Regions from separate parts of the Streptomyces sp. NBC_00019 genome, predicted to be linked through region 4. Evidence: riboswitches for the same ligand, from Rfam matches in the RefSeq annotation. Region 4 holds a riboswitch; each other region holds the start of a gene.
What was found. Region 4 has a riboswitch for cyclic di-AMP ahead of OHU89_RS23915 (M23 family metallopeptidase). Riboswitches for the same ligand answer to the same signal wherever they lie in the genome.
Positions count from the first base shown of each region.

Region 1: linked by a shared signal. The riboswitch ahead of OHU89_RS30445 (NlpC/P60 family protein) and the one ahead of OHU89_RS23915 (M23 family metallopeptidase) in region 4 are both predicted to bind cyclic di-AMP.
Region 2: linked by a shared signal. The riboswitch ahead of OHU89_RS21285 (transglycosylase family protein) and the one ahead of OHU89_RS23915 (M23 family metallopeptidase) in region 4 are both predicted to bind cyclic di-AMP.
Region 3: linked by a shared signal. The riboswitch ahead of OHU89_RS36350 (M23 family metallopeptidase) and the one ahead of OHU89_RS23915 (M23 family metallopeptidase) in region 4 are both predicted to bind cyclic di-AMP.

Region 1 is NZ_CP108302.1:6,417,727-6,422,579, reverse strand. Features, by position in the region: gene pcrA (DNA helicase PcrA) at 1-1,672, opposite strand, end outside; cyclic di-AMP (ydaO/yuaA leader) riboswitch at 2,126-2,293, shown strand; gene OHU89_RS30445 (NlpC/P60 family protein) at 2,302-3,456, shown strand; gene OHU89_RS30440 (hypothetical protein) at 3,477-3,848, opposite strand; gene OHU89_RS30435 (tellurite resistance/C4-dicarboxylate transporter family protein) at 4,318-4,853, shown strand, end outside.
Region 2 is NZ_CP108302.1:4,538,158-4,543,010, forward strand. Features, by position in the region: partial or broken gene OHU89_RS21270 (DUF501 domain-containing protein) at 1-395, opposite strand, end outside; gene OHU89_RS21275 (septum formation initiator family protein) at 441-917, opposite strand; gene eno (phosphopyruvate hydratase) at 1,019-2,299, opposite strand; gene OHU89_RS21285 (transglycosylase family protein) at 2,630-3,319, opposite strand; cyclic di-AMP (ydaO/yuaA leader) riboswitch at 3,323-3,490, opposite strand; gene OHU89_RS21290 (transglycosylase family protein) at 3,695-4,618, opposite strand; gene OHU89_RS21295 (RNA-guided endonuclease InsQ/TnpB family protein) at 4,823-4,853, opposite strand, start outside.
Region 3 is NZ_CP108302.1:7,720,036-7,724,888, reverse strand. Features, by position in the region: gene OHU89_RS36365 (GNAT family N-acetyltransferase) at 1-98, opposite strand, end outside; gene OHU89_RS36360 (HPr family phosphocarrier protein) at 298-579, shown strand; gene OHU89_RS36355 (GntR family transcriptional regulator) at 717-1,412, opposite strand; gene OHU89_RS36350 (M23 family metallopeptidase) at 1,600-2,376, opposite strand; cyclic di-AMP (ydaO/yuaA leader) riboswitch at 2,389-2,558, opposite strand; gene OHU89_RS36345 (M16 family metallopeptidase) at 2,750-4,138, opposite strand; gene OHU89_RS36340 (M16 family metallopeptidase) at 4,135-4,853, opposite strand, start outside.
Region 4 is NZ_CP108302.1:5,103,802-5,108,654, forward strand. Features, by position in the region: gene OHU89_RS23910 (aldo/keto reductase) at 1-450, opposite strand, end outside; gene OHU89_RS23915 (M23 family metallopeptidase) at 608-1,660, opposite strand; cyclic di-AMP (ydaO/yuaA leader) riboswitch at 1,672-1,829, opposite strand; gene OHU89_RS23920 (PP2C family protein-serine/threonine phosphatase) at 2,074-3,159, opposite strand; tRNA gene OHU89_RS23925 (tRNA-Met) at 3,267-3,340, opposite strand; gene OHU89_RS23930 (alginate lyase family protein) at 3,416-4,639, opposite strand; gene OHU89_RS23935 (dihydrofolate reductase family protein) at 4,752-4,853, opposite strand, start outside.

The DNA.
Region 1 (4,853 bases), 1.3 Mb from region 4:
GGCCCGCGCCGGACTCGACGATCGTACGGAGCTCCTCCATCAGCGCGTTGAACCGCTTCACGGCGTTCGTCGACCGCGCGGCCATGCCGTACGCCTCGTCGACCCGCTTCAGCGCCTGCGGGAAGCTGATCTTCTCGCGCTGGGACAGGGCGTCGATCATCGCCTCGGCGCGCTCACCGATGCCGCGCTTGGGGACGTTGAGGATGCGGCGCAGCGGCACCGAGTCCTCGGGGTTGGCGAGGACACGCAGGTAGGCCAGGACGTCCCGGACCTCCTTGCGCTCGTAGAAGCGGACGCCGCCGACGACCTTGTAGGGCAGGCCGACGCGGATGAAGATCTCTTCGAAGACCCGGGACTGGGCGTTGGTCCGGTAGAAGACGGCGACGTCGCCGGCCTTCGCGTCGCCCGAGTCCGTCAGTCGGTCTATCTCCTCGGCGACGAACTGCGCCTCGTCGTGCTCGGTGTCGGCGACATAGCCGGTGATGCGCGCGCCCGCGCCCGCGTTGGTCCACAGGTTCTTGGGGCGGCGGGACTCGTTGCGCTCGATGACCGCGTTGGCGGCGGACAGGATCGTCTGTGTGGAGCGGTAGTTCTGCTCCAGCAGGATCGTCGTCGCGTTCGGGTAGTCCTCCTCGAACTGGAGGATGTTGCGGATCGTCGCGCCGCGGAAGGCGTAGATCGACTGGTCGGCGTCACCCACGACACACAGTTCGGCGGGCGGGAGGTCGAACTCGGCCGGGGGTACGTCGACGGGGTGCTCGTTCGTCCCCACCAGCTCGCGGACCAGCGCGTACTGGGCATGGTTGGTGTCCTGGTACTCGTCGACGAGGACATGCCGGAAGCGGCGGTGGTAGTGCTCGGCGACGTCCGGGAAGGCGCGCAGCAGATTGACCGTGGTCATGATCAGGTCGTCGAAGTCGAGCGCGTTGGCTTCCCGCAACCGCGACTGGTACATCGCGTAGGCCTGGGCGAGGGTCTTCTCGAAGCCGTCGGTGGCCTGGGCGGCGAAGTCCTCCTCGTCGATCAGCTCGTTCTTGAGGTTGCTGATCTTGGCACTGAAGGACTTGGGCGGGAAGCGCTTGGGGTCGAGGTCGAGGTCACGGCAGACCAGGGCCATCAGACGCTTGGAGTCGGCCGCGTCGTAGATCGAGAACGACGACGTGAAGCCGAGCTTCTTGGATTCCCTCCGCAGGATCCGCACGCACGCGCTGTGGAACGTCATCACCCACATCGCGTTCGCCCGCGGGCCGACGAGCTGCTCGACGCGCTCCTTCATCTCGCCCGCGGCCTTGTTGGTGAAGGTGATCGCGAGGATCTGGCCCGGGTGGACGTTGCGCTCGGCCAGCAGGTAGGCGATGCGGTGGGTGAGCACCCGCGTCTTGCCGGATCCGGCGCCGGCCACGATGAGCAGCGGGGTGTCGGAGTGGACGACGGCCGCGCGCTGGTTCTCGTTGAGCCCGTCGATGAGCGCGGCCGCGTCCAGGACCGGGCGCGGGGCGCCGTCGCGGTAGTACGCGTCCCGGTCCGGCGGCACGTCGAACCGGCCGCCGAACAGGTCGTCCGGAACGGGTTCCGGTACGTGCTCGTCCTCGGGCGGCGGCGGGGGCTCTTCCTCGCGGCCCTTAGGGGCTTGGAGGTCCGCCAGGAAACTGTCGTCAAAGAGGCTGCTCATCGCTCTCCGAGTCTAGGGCTCCCCACTGACACCCCGCCGCCGCCCTGAGAACATGGGCTCTTTTCGGCGGCGGCCGCGGAGGCCGCCTCAGAATCCGAGGATCTTCCGGACCTGGCCACCAGGGACCTCCTCACCCTCCGCCACCGTTCTGTCACGATCCGCGACCGGCCAGGTGGAGACGTACAACTTGCCGTCACACGGGTCGACGACCACGCCCGAGCTTGCCGAGGCACTTCCTGCCGTCGCGGCCGGAAGCGGGCGGACGTCACCACTTCGCACAAAATGCGTATAAGTCATTGCAGATCACTCCGTACTCACCACCGCGAGCACCGTCCTGACCTAAGGTCACGAAAATGTATCGGGCCTATCGGACATCAACCTTCACAGGGGCCACACCCGTTGGCTACCGTGCCGGAAGGCCGTACGACCCCCACCGGCGAACGTCGCCGGGCCGCGCGGCCTCCGCCGAATCCGGAGCGCCGCCGCGCACCCGGAACCGGGGACCCACCGAACTTGGGGTGAATCGGCCGACTCCCGTACCGGGAACGGCCGTAGGGCAACCCTTCCGAACCACCCGCCCGAACCCGACAGCTAACTCGGTAGGCGGAGCATGGAAGGAGTCGCCGACCTTGGCGTCGCACCGTAAGTCGCCTCCCCCGGGTACGCGCGTAGCCGGCATACGCACACCCGCTCTCGCCACGGCCGCCCTCACCTCCGTGGCCCTGCTCTCCCAGACGGCCACCGCCGCGCCCTCGACCGATGACAAGCCGAGCATCGAGGAAGTCGAGAAGAAGGTCGACGACCTCTACCGCCAGGCGGAGTCGGCGACCGAGAAGTACAACTCGGCCAAGGAGAAGACCTCCAAGCAGCGCAAGGAGGTCGACACCCTCCTCGACGACGTCGCCCAGCGCACCCAGAAGCTCAACGAGGCCCGCGAGGAGCTCGGCACCTTCGCCGCGGCCCAGTACCGCACCGGCGCCTCCGCGCCCGACACCGCGACCTTCCTGCTCGCGGACTCCCCGCAGGACTACTTCGACCAGACGCAGCTGATGGGCCGTATGACGTCCCGCCAGAAGGACGCGGTCGACGACTACGTCTCCGAGCAGTCCGCGACGATGAAGAAGCGCCAGGAGGCCACCGACAGCCTCGAGACGCTCTCCGATTCGCAGAGCGACCTGAAGACCGCCAAGGCGACCGTCCAGCGGAAGCTGTCCGCCGCGCGCGAGCTGCTGTCTCAGCTGACCGCCGAGGAGAAGGCGCGCCTCGCGGCGATCGAGAAGAAGAAGCAGGAGGAGGCCGCCCGCAAGGCCGCCGAGCTGGCGGAGCAGCAGGCGGCCGAGCAGAAGGCGGCGGAGGAAGCAGCCGCGGCCGAGGAGTCGGCGAGCAGCTCGTCGTCGTCCTCGGAGGCCTCGGACTCCTCGTACGCCACGAAGGCCGAGAAGGCCCTCGCCTTCGCCCGCTCACAGGTCGGCAAGCCGTACGTCTGGGGCGCCACCGGCCCCGACTCCTACGACTGCTCCGGCCTCACCCAGGCCGCCTGGAACGCCGCCGGCATCTCCCTCCCTCGCACCACCTACGACCAGGTGAACGCCGGCACCACGGTCACCCTCGCCAACGCCCAGCCCGGCGACCTCGTCTTCTTCTACGACGATGTCACCCACGTCGGCATCTATATCGGCAACGGCAAGATGATCCACGCGCCGAAGCCGGGGGCGTACGTGCGCGAGGAGTCCATCTACTACGACGGTGAGTCGGCTATCCACAGCGTGGTGCGGCCGGCCTGACGCGCGGCAGGGCCCTGGCGTCAGTGACCTCCCCGGTTCTCGACACAGGGCCCTTCGCCGGGCTGGGGCTCGGCGTAGACGCCGTGCACCTCGCCGGTCAGCTCGTCCTTCGTCACCCGTCCGGAGACACACACGACGCCCGTGTAGACGGCGTAGTACCCGTTCCCGACGAAGACCCCGTGCTTCTCACCGCACCCGACACGCTCCAGCGCCGCCTCGACCCGTTCGTCACCGAAGACACCGAACTCCCCCGACCCGCCCTCCTTCCGGACCTTCGCCAGCTCCGCGAGGATCAGCTCGGCCGACGCCTGCCCACTGGCCTGCTGCTCCGCACTCAAGGGCGCCCGCATGCGGTACGCGTGGTTGTCGGCGTAGTTGGGGGGAGCGTCCACAGGTCCGTCCTGCTGTCCTCCGGCCGTGTTCGAGGCGGAGGGTGAGGGGGAGGAAGGCAGGGCGGTGGGCGTCGCTGTGGACTGCGCGCACTTCGGCGGGGGCGGATAGGAGTAGGTCGGAGTGGCCGACCGCGCGGCGCCGGCTCCATTGGCCGCCCCACCTTTTTGACTCCCGCATGCGGTGAGACTGACCGCCACGAGGGCGGCGCCGACGAGGGCGAATGATCGTCTGAGGGACATGGCGAGAGTCTGGCGCCCCGGACGGTCGATTGTCATGAGCGGAACTACTCAGATGACGCCCAGGTGGGCGGGGTCCGACGTGATCCGGCGGGCGTGGGACACATCTGCCATCACTCAGTGCACCGGCCGCCGAGCCGCGCCCCCTCCCGTGCCTGCGCCCGCGCGTATTTGCCCGCGCCCGCTCGCGCGCCCTGCCCTCGAGCTGGGCCGCGCTCCTTAGCATCGCCCCATGTCCGGCGCCTCCTCCCGCTCCCCTCACTCCCCCCTCCCCGCCTGGTGGGCCCAGCGGCCGCCCGCCGCCGGGGCTGCCGTGATGGCGACCGGCATCGTGTCCGTCGGTCTGCATCTGACGGGGCACGAGACCCTGTCGCGGATCGCCCTCGTCCTGGCAGGCGTCGCGTGGGTCGCGTTGGCCGCCGACTTCGCCGTACGGCTGCTGTGGGACCGGGCGAGGTGGGTGGCGGAGGCCGAGACGCCGGGCGCGCTCACCGCCGTAGCGGCTACGGCCGTGCTCGGTACCCGTGTCTCGGCGCTCGGCTTGCAGCAGCTCGCCGAGGCGCTGCTCGCGATCGCCGCGCTGTTGTGGCCGGTGCTGATCGCGCTGGTCGTGACGCACTGGACGCGGCGGATGCCGGGGGCGGTGTTCCTGGCCTGCGTCGCCACGCAGGGTCTCGCGGTGCTCGGTGCCACGCTCGCCTCGGCCGAGTCGACGGCGTGGCTCGCCCACGCGGCGCTCGTGCTGTTCTGGCTCGGCCTCGTGCTCTA
Region 2 (4,853 bases), 570 kb from region 4:
CACTTCACCCGGTCCGGCATGCCACCCGCGCTGGGGAAGCCCTCCAGGACCTCGATGGCGTCACGGCGCGCGATGTAGTCCTCGTGCGCGGCGCGGTAGGCGGCGGCGAGCTCCGGGTCGCTCTGGAGCCGCTCCGTCATCTCCTTCATGACGCCGTTCGCCTCCAGCGTGCCGATCGCCGAGGCGGCGCGCGGGCACGTCAGGTAGTACGTCGTCGGGAAGGGCGTGCCGTCGGGGAGCCGGGGGGCCGTCTCCACCACGTCCGGCTGGCCGCACGGACAGCGGTGCGCGATCGCGCGCAGGCCGCGCGGCGGACGTCCGAGCTGCTGCTTGAAGGCCTCGACGTCGGCGTCGGTGGGCTCGGTGCGCTCAGTGGTCGGCGGGGGCGTTTCCATGCCGTACGAAAGTCTCTCTGCTGTCTGACTGCGGAAAAGGTCGGTTCACTGGTCGGAGGCGTCGGACTTGTCGACCCCGTCCCAGACGTTGGAGTACCAGGGGCGGTCGGCCGCCCCCATGTCGGCCCGCGACTGCCGCGCCGCGCCCGGGTCGACGACGATGAACCCCGTCTCCCCCGGCATCACGTAGTGGAGCCGCTCGCGGATCCGCTGCTCGGCGTACGCGTCGTCCTGCCAGCGTGCCTTCTGGTCCCGCAGCTGCTCGACCCGCTGCCGGGCCTGTTCCTGCTGCCGCTGGAGGTCCGCGATCTCGGCGCGCTGGGAGACGTACTGCCTTATCGGATAGGCGAGCGCGACGATCAGCGAGCACAGGACCAGCGCGAGCAGTGCCGCCCGGCCGGTCAGCCGGGAGCGGCGGGCCTGCCGCTTGGTCTGGGAACGGTAGACCCGGGCCGCGGTCTGCTCGCCGAGCAACCGGATCCTGGTCGCGGTGGAGAACCGGTCCCGGTCCTTGACGGCCATGTCCCAGCCCCTCCTTCACACACGCGCGTACGTCCCCGCACACGGTACGGGACCGGTGCGGGGACGTACGTACGACTGGCTAAGGCTTAGCCCTGCCGAGATCAGCCCTTGAAGCGGGGGAACGCCGAGCGGCCGGCGTACACCGCGGCGTCGTCGAGGATCTCCTCGATGCGCAGCAGCTGGTTGTACTTGGCGACGCGGTCCGAGCGGGCCGGGGCGCCGGTCTTGATCTGACCGCAGTTCACCGCGACGGCGAGGTCGGCGATGGTGACGTCCTCGGTCTCGCCGGAGCGGTGGGACATCATGCACTTGAAGCCGTTGCGCTGGGCCATCTCGACGGCGTCCAGCGTCTCGGTCAGCGAGCCGATCTGGTTCACCTTGACGAGCAGGGCGTTGGCGGAGCCCTCCTCGATGCCGCGGGCCAGGCGCTCGGGGTTGGTGACGAACAGGTCGTCGCCGACGATCTGGACCTTGTCACCGATCTTCGCGGTGATGGTGTTCCAGCCGGCCCAGTCGTCCTCGTACAGCGGGTCCTCGATGGAGACGAGCGGGTACGCGGAGACGAGCTCCTCGTAGTACTCGGTCATCTCGGCGGCCGAGCGGGACTTGCCCTCGAACTCGTACTTGCCGTCCTTGTAGAACTCGGACGCGGCGACGTCGAGCGCGAGCGCGATCTGCTCGCCGGGGACGTAACCGGCCTGCTTGATGGCCTCGATGATGAGGTCGAGCGCGGCGCGGTTGGACTCCAGGTTCGGCGCGAAGCCGCCCTCGTCGCCGAGGCCGGTGGACAGGCCCTTGGTCTTCAGCACCTTCTTGAGGGTGTGGTAGACCTCGGCGCCCCAGCGCAGCGCCTCGGAGAAGGACTCCGCGCCGATCGGGGCGATCATGAACTCCTGGATGTCCACGTTGGAGTCGGCGTGCGAGCCGCCGTTAAGGATGTTCATCATCGGAACGGGCAGCAGGTGCGCGTTCGGGCCGCCCAGGTAGCGGAAGAGCGGGAGGTCGCTGGCCTCGGAGGCGGCGTGGGCGACGGCGAGGGAGACGCCGAGGATGGCGTTGGCGCCGAGCGAGCCCTTGTTGTCGGTGGCGTCCAGGTCGAACATGGCCTGGTCGATCAGGCGCTGCTCGGTGGCGTCGTAGCCGACGAGCTCCGGGCCGATCTGCTCGATGACGGCGAGGACGGCCTTCTCGACACCCTTGCCCAGGTAGCGGTTGGGGTCACCGTCGCGGAGCTCGATGGCCTCGAAGGCACCCGTGGAGGCGCCGGACGGAACGGCGGCACGACCCGTGCTGCCGTCGTCGAGGCCGACCTCGACCTCGACCGTGGGGTTGCCTCGGGAGTCCAGGATTTCCCGGGCTACGACGACGTCGATGGACGGCACGAGCATCTCCTTCATGGGATGTGACACGGTCCGCCGGGACCGCGGTGTGTTCTGCGAGACGAGCCTAACCGGCTCGGGGCGATCGGCCACCGCGTGGACCGCCCCGTGGACAGAACCGAGAGTAAATTGTTTCTGAACGGAACAAAGACGCTTTCGGAAACCTGACAGAAACCGGCGCAGAAAAAAGCCCCGCCCCGGTGCGTACGGGGGAACACGCACCGGAGCGGGGAGCCCGTGGGGACGGGGGGACCCTCACGAGGCCTTCAGTATGAGGACCACGGATGTGAGGGCACTGTGGTTCAGCTGGGTCCTGCTTGAGTGCCGCAGCCCTTACTTGAGGTGCAGCTGCTGACCCGGGTAGATGAAGTCGGCGTCGCTGACGATGTCCTTGTTCAGCTTGAACAGCTTCTGCCAGCCGCCCTTGACGTCGTGCTCCTCGGCGATGGCGCTGAGGGTGTCACCCGTGACGACCTTGTACTCGCCGTCGCCCTTCTTGACCTTCTTGCCGGTCGGGGTGGTGACGGTCTTCTTGGCGGCCGGGCGCTCGGAGGAGCGGGAGGCCCCCTGCTCGGAGGAGCGGGTGCTGGTGCCACTGTCGCTGGAGGAGCTGCTGCCCGAGGAGCTCGACGAGCCGCCGCCGGTGTAGCTCGCGCTGGACAGGCCGACGCCGCAGGACGGCCAGGCACCCTTGCCCTGACCCGCGAGGACCTTCTCGGCGATCTCGATCTGCTGCGCCTTGGTGGCCTGGTTGGCCTGCGAGGCGTACGCCGTGCCGCCGTACGCGGCCCAGGTGGAGGCGGAGAACTGCAGACCGCCGTAGTAGCCGTTGCCGGTGTTGATGGCCCAGTTGCCGCCCGACTCGCACTGGGCGACGGCGTCCCACTCGGAGGCGGTGGCGGCGGAGGCGTTGCCGGCCGCCATCAGCGGGGCGGCTATGGCGACACCGGTGACGCCGGCGAGCGCGGCGGCGCGGGTGGCCTTGGACGGACGACGGTGCTTGCCCTTACCGGAAAACAGCATGGTGGATCCCCTCACCGACGCCTGCGAGGTGAGCTGTCGGGTTCGGGCCGGTTGAGTTGCCCGGCCGCGCATCTCGCGATGCGCGACTTCACCCCAAGCCGGACCAGCGTGAACCGCTGGGCCCGGCACTTACCTTGGGTCCCCCGCTCCTGCCTACGGCGCATGACGCGACGACTGTTCCCGTACGGCCGCTGGCAGGATTCGGCGTTGCGGCAGACGGGGCTCGCGGTGACGAGCGGTGTTGACCGTAGACAGGGAATCCGGGGAATTTCAAAGACGATCAGGGCTTCTGAGACTCATCCCACACTTTCGCCAAACCGGACATTTGATGTGAAGTGTGGCGTGAACTACCGGCATTTCTCTGGGGTTTTCGCCCTATTCGCTACCGAGTACGAGGGTCTGACCGGGCTCGATGCTGCTCGGGTCGGCGCCGATGACCTGCCTGTTCTCGGTGTAGAGCCGGCGCCATCCGCCGTCGACGTCAAGGGAGTCGGCGATGGAGGCGAGCGTGTCGCCGACGCGGACGGTGTACGAGCCCTCGTCGGCGCTCGCGCCGCGGTGCCGGCCGGTGCTCTCCTTGGCGGCGGAGAGGGCGCCGGTGTCGACGAGAGCCGAAGAGCCGCCTTCTTGCCAGGAGTTGTCCGATTCGTCACTCTTTGCCGGTGCTGTGGATGGACTGTCGGACGGCTGTGATTCTTCGGCGCCGGGGTCAGAGGTGTCCGACCTGGAAGAGTTGTCCGCTTCGGTGGACGCCGAGGGCGAGGGGGTCGAGTCGGCGGAGGACTCGGTCGACGAGTCGGACGATCCGGAGGAGTTGGACAGTCCGGACGAGCCAGGCGAATCGGATGATTCAGATGAACCCGACTCTTCGGATGCCGACGGGGTGCCGCTCTCGACGCCGGTGTCGACATCGTCCGAGGCCGAGTCCTTGCTCAGCCCGTTCAGCAGACCGCAGGTGCCCCAGACGCCGACGCCCTGGTCCGCGAGGACCTTCTCGGCGACGGCTATCTGCTGGTTGCGGCTGGCGAGGTCGGGGCTCGTGGCGTAGTCGAGGCCACCGTGCTTCTCCCAGTTCTCCTGGGAGAGCTTGAGCCCGCCGTAGTAGCCGTCGCCCTTGTTCGCGCTCCAGGAACCGTCGGTCTCGCACTTGGCGACCTGGTCCCAGGTATTCCCGTCGGCCGCGCTCGCGCCGGTGGCGCCGAGAAGCGGGATCGCGATGGCGGAGCCGGTCACTCCGGCCGCGACGAGGAGTGCCGGAGCCTGGCGGGGGCGACGGTGACGACCGTTCCCGGTGAGCATGCGGAGGCCTTTCGCGAGACAACAGTGACCGGCGCGGCGGGTGGAGACAGTCACCGCGCTGATGCGTGAACGTATCGGCAGTCGATCACTTGTCACAAGTTAATGCCGCGTAGATCACGTGAAGATCACAGAGTTGAGGGCGGGTCATGTTTGGCCGGTTCCAGCACAACTCCCGCTGTGACACGCATTGACATCCTCCCCCTCTTAAAAGAGGGGGATTCCAACCCAGTTGGGT
Region 3 (4,853 bases), 2.6 Mb from region 4:
ACGGTGATGGGGCGGATGCGCGCGGTACCGCCGTCGCGCAGCACCACGTCGGCTTCCCAGTGCGCGGGGTACTCGTGCCGGTCCGGCGAGGTCTGCATGGGCCCCAGATTACGGCTCGCGTACGACAACGGCGCGAGGCAGTCTGTGGAGAACGCAAGAGGATCACTCAAGGACGGAAGTCGGACCGAGGCCGCGGTCCGACGACTCACCCCGGACGGGACACAGGGTCCGATCCGGAGACGCTTCACGTTGTGGGAAACTGGTCTAGACAACCTGAACACCGAAGGGCAGCATCACATGGCTGAGCGCCGCGTCAACGTCGGCTGGGCCGAGGGCCTTCACGCCCGCCCCGCTTCCATCTTCGTCCGGGCCACCACGGCCTCCGGTATCCCCGTGACGATCGCCAAGGCCGACGGCAACCCCGTCAACGCGGCCTCCATGCTGGCGGTTCTGGGCCTCGGCGCCCAGGGCGGCGAGGAGATCGTCCTCGCCTCCGACGCCGAGGGCGCGGACGCCGCCCTCGACCGACTGGCGAAGCTGGTCTCCGAGGGTCTCGAGGAGCTTCCCGAGACCGTCTGATTTACCGGGGCCGACTGATTCACGGCACCACAGAAGGGCTCGTCCGAATTTATCGGGCGAGCCCTTTGTATTTCCCGCTCACAGGCAGCGGAAATAATCCCCCGCGAATTACTGCCTCTTTGTATACGGCTCCCGTGTTAATGCCGCAGGCTCGGCATGTTTACGGGATGTTGCGAGTTCCTCACACGCTCCGGCCGATCTCCCGCCCCGTTGAATCGGAGTCGGTGCACGGCTGTCGAGCGCTCCGTGTGCAGAGCCGTGACCGCCCGCGCGCGCTCTCCGTCGCCGCGCGCCACGGCGTCGACGATGGCGCCGTGCTCCGCCCAGGACTCGACCGGGTTGGCCGGGGCGTCCACGGCGTACATCCAGGAGATCTTGTGCCGCAGCTGGGTCAGCATCGAGGTCAGCGCGGGACTGCCGGAGGCCTGGGCGAGCGTCTCGTGGAACCAGCCGCCCAGGGACCGCAGGTCATCGCTGTTGCCCCTCCTGGCCCGCTCCTGGCCCAGCCTCACCAGACCGCGCAGGACCTTCAAGTGCGCCTCGGTGCGCCGCTGGGCGGCCCGCGAGGCACCCAGGGGCTCCAGGAGCATCCGCATCTCCAGCAGGTCGGCGGCCTCCTGCTCGGTCGGTTCGGCCACGCACGCGCCCGCGTGCCGCCGCGTCACCACGAAGCCCTCGGCCTCCAGGGTGCGCAGCGCCTCCCGGACGGGGACACGGGAGACCCCGTAGCGGCGGGCGAGGAGTTCCTCGGTGAGGCGGCTGCCGCGCTCGTAGACACCCGCGACGATGTCGTCCCGGATCGCCGTGCATACCGAGTGCGCCGGAATACGCATGACCGACCTCCGCTTTAATCCCCGTGAAACGTCGACGATTGACGTGTGTTCAGTGACTCTATTGCAAAGAGCGGGAATTTCCGATGGCAGGCCGGAATCCATGCATATTTTTTGGACAGGCGGGTGGCAAAAACGGCGAAACCCCGGCTCGGGGAGCCGGGGTTCCGGGAGATCTTGCGGTCCGTCGTCAGACGTTCACGCCATGCGAACGCAAGTAGGCGACGGGGTCGATGTCCGAGCCGTACTCCGCGGTCGTGCGGGCCTCGAAGTGCAGGTGCGCCCCGGTGACGTTGCCGGTCGCGCCGGAGAGGCCGATCTGCTGGCCCGGCGTGACCGTCTGGCCCACCGAGACACCGATGGACGACAGGTGCCCGTACTGGGTGTACGTGCCGTCGTTCATCTTGATCACGATGTTGTTGCCGTACGACCCGCCCCAGCCGGCCTCCACGACCGTGCCGGAGCCGACCGAGCGGACCGAGGTGCCGCTGGCGGCGTGGAAGTCGACGCCGGTGTGGCTGCCGGAGGACCAGACGGCGCCGCCGGCCTTGTAGCCGGTGGAGATGTACGAGCCCGAGATCGGGGCGACGTAGCTGTTGAGGCGCTTGCGCTCGGCGGCGGCGCGGGCGGCGCGCTCCTTGGCCTCGCGCTCCTTCTTGGCCTTGGCCGCGGCCTTCTCGCGCGCCTCCTCCTCGGCCTTCTGCCGGGCCTTCTGCTCGGCGGCCTCGATGGCCGCCTGCTGCTGGGCCTCGGCCTGGGCGTCGATCTGGGCGGCGACCGAGTCGCCGATGGTGATGACCGGGGTGAGGCCGGTCTGCTCGGCCGCGGGCTCAGCGGCGAGGGCCGGGGCCGCGAGGGTGCCGATGACGCCGGTGGTGGCGAGTGCCGCGACCCCCGCCACGTGGGCGGTGGTGCGCTTCGTCCGGCTGGGACGGCGGTGCTTCCCGGTGGCGCGCGTGAACGCCATGTAGTGGCTGGTCCTTTCCTTCCCTCTCGCCTACCGGGTTAGCTGACGGGTTCGGAGCAGGAAGGTCTCCTACGGACCCCCTCGCTGCACGCGCGGGCGTCCGATTCACCCCAGGGACTACATATATGTGGGTCCCCGGCTCCCCTGGCTCGCGCCGTACGGGGACTCGGCGATGGCTGTCCGGTGCCGCGGGCGCGGCGCACTGCCTGACGAACAGCCCGGATGACGCTAAGCGGGGCGACTTTCAATCCCCAAACGGATCAGGGTTTTTGTAGCGCATGCCACAGGGCAGACAGGCAACCTCTCCCCTAATTCGGACATTAAGGGGCCCTGGTGACACGTCAGTCACCAGGGCCCCTTCACGCGCGTGCCGCTACTCGGCGGACACGACGGTCACTTCACCGATCCCGAGGGCCTCCACGGGCTCCTTGATGGCGGACGCGTCGCCGACCAGGATCGTCACGAGCCGGTCCACCGGGAAGGCGTTGACGGCCGCCGCAGTGGCCTCCACGGTGCCGGTCGCGGCGAGTTGCCGGTACAGCGTGGCCTGGTAGTCGTCGCGCAGGTGCTGCTCGACCTGGTCGGCCAGCGTGCTCGCGACGGCCGCCGCGGTCTCGTACTTCAGCGGGGCCACGCCGACGAGGTTCTGCACGGCCACGTCCCGCTCGGCGTCGGTGAGCCCCTCCGCGGCGAGGGTGCGCAGGACCGTCCACAGGTCGTCCAGGGCCGGACCGGTGTTCGGGGTGTCGACGGAGCCGCTGATGGCGAGCATCGCGGCGCCCGTTCCGTCGGGGGCGGACCTGAGGACCTGCCCGAACGAGCGCACACCGTAGGTGTAGCCCTTCTCCTCGCGCAGGACACGGTCCAGACGGGAGGTGAGGGTGCCACCGAGGCAGTACGTGCCGAGCACCTGCGCGGCCCACACACGGTCGTGCCGGTCGGCGCCGATACGGCCGATCAGCAGCTGCGTCTGGACGGCGCCGGGGCGGTCCACGATGACGACACGGCCCGTGTCGTCGGCGGTGATCGGCGGCACCGGACGCGGTTCGGCCTGGGAGCCGGTCCACGAGCCGAGGGTGTCGGCGAGCAGCGCGTCGAGATCGATGCCGGTGAGGTCGCCGACGACCACGACGGTGCCGGTGGCTGGGCGGACGTGCTTCTCGTAGAAGGCGCGTACGGCCGCGGAGTCGATGTTCTGGACGGTCTCCTCGGTGCCCTGGCGCGGGCGGGACATGCGCAGGTCCGCCGGGAACAGGGTCCTGGAGAGCTCCTTGGCGGCCCGGCGGGAGGGGTTGGCCAGCTCGTGCGGGATCTCGTCGAGGCGGTTGGTGACGAGCCGCTCGACCTCGCTGTCCGCGAACGCGGGCGCCCTGAGGGCGTCGGCCAGCAGACCGAGCGCCTTGGGCAGCCGTGACGCCGGGACCTCGAGGCTCAGCCGTACGCCGGGGTGGTCGGCGTGGGCGTCGAGGGTGGCGCCGGCCCGCTCCAGCTCGGCGGCGAACTCCTCGGCGGTGTGCTTGTCGGTGCCCTCCGAGAAGGCCCGCGCCATGATCGTGGCGACGCCGTCCAGGCCGGCCGGCTCGGCGTCCAGCGGGGCGTCGAGGAGGACCTCGACGGCGACGACCTGCTGGCCGGGGCGGTGGCAGCGCAGGACCGTCAGGCCGTTGTCGAGCGTGCCGCGCTCGGGGGCCGGGAAGGCCCACGGCCGCGCCTCGCCCGCCTGCGGCCGGGGGTGGAATTCCATCGTGGCGAGCTCGGTCACTTGGCCGCCTCCTCGTTCTTGTCGCCGGCCTCGACGGTGGCCTCGGCCTCGGGGTCCTCCGGGGGATCCGCGTCCTCGGCGGTCTCTCCGGAGACGGGCTCGTAGACGAGCACCGCGCGGTTGTCGGGGCGCAGGCGGGCCTTGGCGACCTCCTGGACCTCCTGGGCGCTCACCTCGAGCACCCGGTTGACGGCGGTGAGGGCGAGCTGCGGGTCGCCGAACAGGACGGCGTAGCGGCACAGTTCGTCGGCGCGGCCCGCGACGGTGCCGAGCCGGTCCAGCCACTCGCGCTCCAATTGGGCCTGGGCGCGCTCCATTTCCTCGGCCGTGGGGCCCTCCGCGGCGAACCGGGCGAGCTCCTCGTCGATCGCCGCCTCGATGACCGGCACCTCGACGTCACCGGACGTCTTCACATCCAGCCACCCCAAGGAGGGCGCTCCGGCGAGCCGCAGCAGGCCGAAGCCGGCGGCGACGGCCGTACGGTCGCGGCGTACCAGCCGGTTGTAGAGGCGGGAGGACTCACCGCCGCCGAGGACGGTGAGCGCCAAATCGGCCGCGTCGGCGTCGCGCGTGCCGTCGTGCGGCAGCCGGTAGGCCGCCATCAACGCGCGCGCGGGGACCTCTTCCTCGACGACCTCGCGCAGCTGCTCGCCGATGACCTCGGGCAGCGAGCCGTCGCGCGGGGCGGGCTTGCCGTCGTGCGACGCGATCGAGC
Region 4 (4,853 bases):
CCGCACCTTGCCCGCCTTCACCAGCTCGTCGAGCGCGCCGATGATCTCCTCGACCGGCACTTCCACCTTGTCGAAATGGGTGTAGTAGAGGTCTATGTGGTCGGTGCCGAGGCGGCGCAGGGAGGCGTCCGCCGCCGCCTTGATGTTCGTGGCCGTCAGGCCCGGAAAGTCGGGGTGCTGGCTGACCTTCGTGGCGATCACGACGTCGTCGCGATTGCCGCGCGCCTTGACCCACTTGCCGATGATGGTCTCGGACTCACCGCCGACGTTGCCGTCGATCCAAGCGGAGTACGAGTCCGCCGTGTCGACGAAGTTGCCGCCCGCGGCCGCGTACGCGTCGAGTACGGCGAAGGACTGCGTCTCGTCGGCGGTCCAGCCGAAGACGTTGCCGCCGAGGGAGAGCGGGAAGACCTCGAGGTCGGACGTGCCCAGCTTGCGAAGAGAAGTCATGTACGAGGTCAACGTCGATACGGAGACCCCTCTTCCGGAACAGCCGCAAAGTTCCCGCAAACAAGCGGAGGCAGGCGTTCCCGAACCGGTGACACAAAAACCGGCGGCCCTGACGTCGGGGGGTGTGCGTCAGGGCCGCCGGTCGATCAAGAAAACCTCAGGGGGTGAGCCCCTTGCTCCGCAGCCACGCCATCGGGTCGATCCCGGTGGACGCACCGCCCGAGTGGACCTCGAGGTGCAGATGCGCGCCCGTGACGTTGCCGGTCGCGCCCACGCGCCCGATCACATCGCCGGTGTTGACCTTCTGGCCCACGCTGACGCTGATCGACGACTGGTGGGCGAACCACAGCTCGGTGCCGTCGTCGAGGGTCAGGACGGTCTTGTAGCCGTACGAACCGTCCCAGCCGGCCTGAGTGATGGTGCCGCTGTGGATCGCCTTGATGAGCGTGCCCGTGGGAGCGGCGAAGTCGAGGCCCGTGTGGTACCCGGAGGACCACAGGGAGCCGGCCTGACCGAAGGTCGAGGTGATCGTGTACGAGGAGGTCGGCAGCGTGTACTGCTTCGCCAGCTCGGCGAGACGCTTGGCCTCGGCGGCCTTCTCGGCGTCCGCCTCCGCCTTCTTCTTCGCCTCGGCCGCGTCGTCCGCGGCCTTCTTCAGCGCGGCGGCCTCGGCCTTGGCGGCCTCGTCGGCGGCGGCGGTCTGGGTGGCGAGCTGCGTCTTGTTGTCGACCTGCGTCTGCTGGCTCTCGGCCTGCGCCATGATCCGGTTGCGCAGCGTCTCGCCGGCGTCGGAGACAGTGGTCTCGGTCTTCTCCGCGACAGCCGTGGTGGTGGCGGCCGTGGGGGCCGCGGCGAGGTCGCTGAGCGCGGTGGCCGAGCCCTGCGGCGCCTCCTCCTCGCCCGACACGAACGGAAGGTCGGGCATCGAGATGGAGACCGGCGGCTTGCCGGTGTTGGCGCTGGCCATGCCGGCCCCGCCGACGGCGGCTATGACACCTACACCCAGGACGGTGGAGCTGCGGGCGAATCCCCCGCTGCGCTGCTTGGCGACCCGATGCTTGCCACGGACCGGGCGGATGGAGTCCTCGTTGGGATTCCACTCCTCCCGCGGACCCTCGTCGTGGTGGTAGCTGCCGTAGCCGAAGACATCGGTGGTGCTGCGCTGGCTCGGCACGTACGGGGCCTCGGGGGCAGGCCGGTTTGACGCCACGTGGGCGTGCTCCTTTCCTTCCTTCTCGCCTACCGGGTTAGCTGACGGGTTCGGAGCAGGAAGGTCTCCTACGCGCGTATACCGGCCGTGGGTTCACGGCGGCATTCGCGCGATTCACCCCAGGGTGGTGGTTCCCCGGCTCCCTTGCGGGATTAAGCGCGTGAGCACGGAGCCGTCTCTTGTGACGGCTGGGACGACCGCGCTGCGTTATCGAACGTTAATAGACCCGGACCGTGGATTCCAAGCTGTTCCGCTTGATCATTAACCTTTTTTCCGCTGGACGTACGGGTCCATGAGCGGTGAAAAACGGGCGAGTTGACCGCGCCCCGGTAAACTCGCAGGCATTGACTGTATGTCAGTTGTTATGCGGAGGGCGCTCGCCCGATCACCCCACGTGATAAAGCCCCCTGAGGTCACGGCCGTCGTACGGCGAGCAGCGCCATGTCGTCCGTCATGCCGCCCCCCGTATGCCGACGCACCTCCACGGCGAGCGCGGACAGCAGCGCACCGGGGACACGGAAGGCGCGTCCCGCGAGCCGCGCCGCCGGATCGTAGAACTCCCCGTACCGGTCCCGCGCCTCGGACAGCCCGTCGGTGTACAGCAGCAGCGTGGCCCCGCCCGGGAAGGCCGCCTCCTCCGCACGGTCGGGCCAGCTCCCCAGCTCGCCCATGCCCAGCGGCAACGCGGGCTCGGCGGCGGGCAGCGCCCGTACGGTGCCGTCGGGGCACAGCAGCAACGGCGGCGGATGGCCGCGGTTGAGGACCCGTACGACCCCGTCGCCGTGCGGCAGTTCGGCGAGTACGACGGTGGTGAACCCCTCGATGACGTCGAGCCCCTCGCGCCGCGTGCCCTCGCGCGCCAGCGCCCGCTCCAGCCGCCGCGCGACCGCCTCCAGCGTCGGCTCCTGCTCGGCGGCCTCCCGGAACGCCCCGATGACGACGGCGACCGCGGCCACCGCCCCCATGCCCTTCCCGCGCACGTCCCCCACCACCAGCCGCACGCCGTACGCACTGTCCTGCACCGCGTACAGGTCCCCGCCGATGAAGGCGTCCTTCTGCGCCGCCTCGTACCGCACCGCGATGTCGAACCCGCCGATCCGGTCGTCGGGGTCGGGCAGCACCGCCCGCTGGGCGGCCTCGGCGATCTGGCGCTGGGAGGCGAGCCGCTGGTCCCCGCGGAGCACGACCCGGTTGAGGACGGCGGCCAGCACCGCGACCACCGCCACGGTGAGCGCCTCGGTGAGGGTGTCGGCGTCCAGCCGGAAGCCGAACCGCATATGGACGGCGAAGGCGGCGATCAGGGCCACCGCCCCGGTGACGACGGTGCCGAGCAGCGGAAAGAGGGGCGCGGCGACCAGGGGGGCGGCGGTGAAGAAGGGGATCGCGGTGAAGTCCCGGGGGGTCAGTACGTCGTAGAGGACGCCACCGACGATCAGCAGGACGGGCAGCACCCGCAAGAGGGCGGAGATACGCCGCCCCGCCACCGCCTCCTGATCCACATGCCCAGGTTTCCCGGACCGGGACCGGGCGGCGAGCCGTGTGGCCCGACCGGGGGAAACACTCAGGGCCGGAGTCCAGTGACTGGACTCCGGCCCTGAGCCGTGAGTAGCGGGGACAGGATTTGAACCTGCGACCTCTGGGTTATGAGCCCAGCGAGCTACCGAGCTGCTCCACCCCGCGTCGGTGAAACCAGCATACGTCATCCGCGGGACGCTCAGCACCACGGTTTGTTCGCGGCGCTGCTGACCTGCGTTTTCAGCCGGCGGGGTTGCCCGCGTGGGTCAGGGTCTCCCAGGACACGAAGAGATTGTCGGTACCGGCGGGCCGGGTCTCCTCGGCGAGCTTGTGGGCGGCCGGGACGGAGACGTCGAGACGGTTCTCCAGGTGGTTGAGGGCGACCTCCAGGTCCGGGCCCATGGTCCGGCCCACCTTCCCGCCGCACAGCCACGCGGGCGCGGGCTCGCCGGCCTGGTACCGGGCGTGGAAGGTGAGCGCCGCCTTCAGCCTGTCCTTGACCTCGCCGTACAGGTCGACGCCCTGGTGCCAGGCGGTCTCGGCGATGTGGGCGGTGGCGGCGATGGAGTAGCCGACGTGCTTGAAGTTGCGGCAGGTCTCCTGGGAGACGCCGTCCTTGTACGTCTTCTGCCCGAACCAGTACGTCGTCAGTTTCGTCGGCGTGTTCACGCCCGACCCGGCCGGGGTGAGCGGCACCCGCCCGTCCTTCTCCAGGTAGAAGTAGGCCGGGACGCGCTCCCGGAAGCGCTGCAGCGCGTGGTCGAAGGCCTTGTGGTCGTCGAGGAAGACGGCCATGCCGATGGCCGCGTCGGTCATGACGAGGTCCCAGTTGCCGTTGTAGTCGGGGACCTTGCGGGTGACGGCGGGCTGATACGCGGTCCGCAGCATGTCCTGGAACCGCGCGACCCGGTCCTCAGGCCACCCCGCGCCCGCGCTGTGCCGCACGATCTCGGCGGCCCGCGCCCAGGTCGCCCCTGCCCACCCGGTCTGCAGCCCGGCGTCCTCCTCGGTGTGCTTCCGCATCCTCGCCGACCAGGCGTCCATGATCTCCCGCGCCTTGACGGCATGCTGCTGCTTGCCGGTGACGCGGAAGAGGAGCGCCTGCGTATAGGCGGCGATCGCGTCCTCACGCTCCTCGACACACCCGTGCGCGGGCCGGTCGGCGTGCTCCCCACCGGGACAGTCCACGCTCGCGTACGGCTCGGCCCGGTACTTGTACGCCCCGTACTTGCTGTCCCTCATGTCGAGGTACGCCTTCAGCCACGGCTGCTTCCCCGCGGTGACCTTCTCCCGTACGGCATCCAGCTGGGCGTCGCTCACCAGCACGCCGGGGTGCGTGAACGCCGCGTCGGGGGGCAGCGCACGGGCCATGGTGCGGGTACCGGCGTCGGTGGTCGCACAGGCGGTGGCGAGAAGAGGGGCGAGCAGAAGCGCGACGGCGGCACGGAATCGGGCTGACCTCATGGTGGCAGCGTCACCCTCCGGGGAGCGGCGCGCAGGAAATGTTGGGCTGATCGGTCCGTCACCCGGCGTCCGAGCGGGCCTCGTCCTCGATCGCCCGGCGGCTCGGTGATGCTCACCCCGGCAGATGAAGATTCGGTCTCTTGGCCTGCTCCTCGAACTCCGGCAGCACCACGACGGACACCCCGGCCGCCGCCAGGAGCCCACTCCCGTCGGC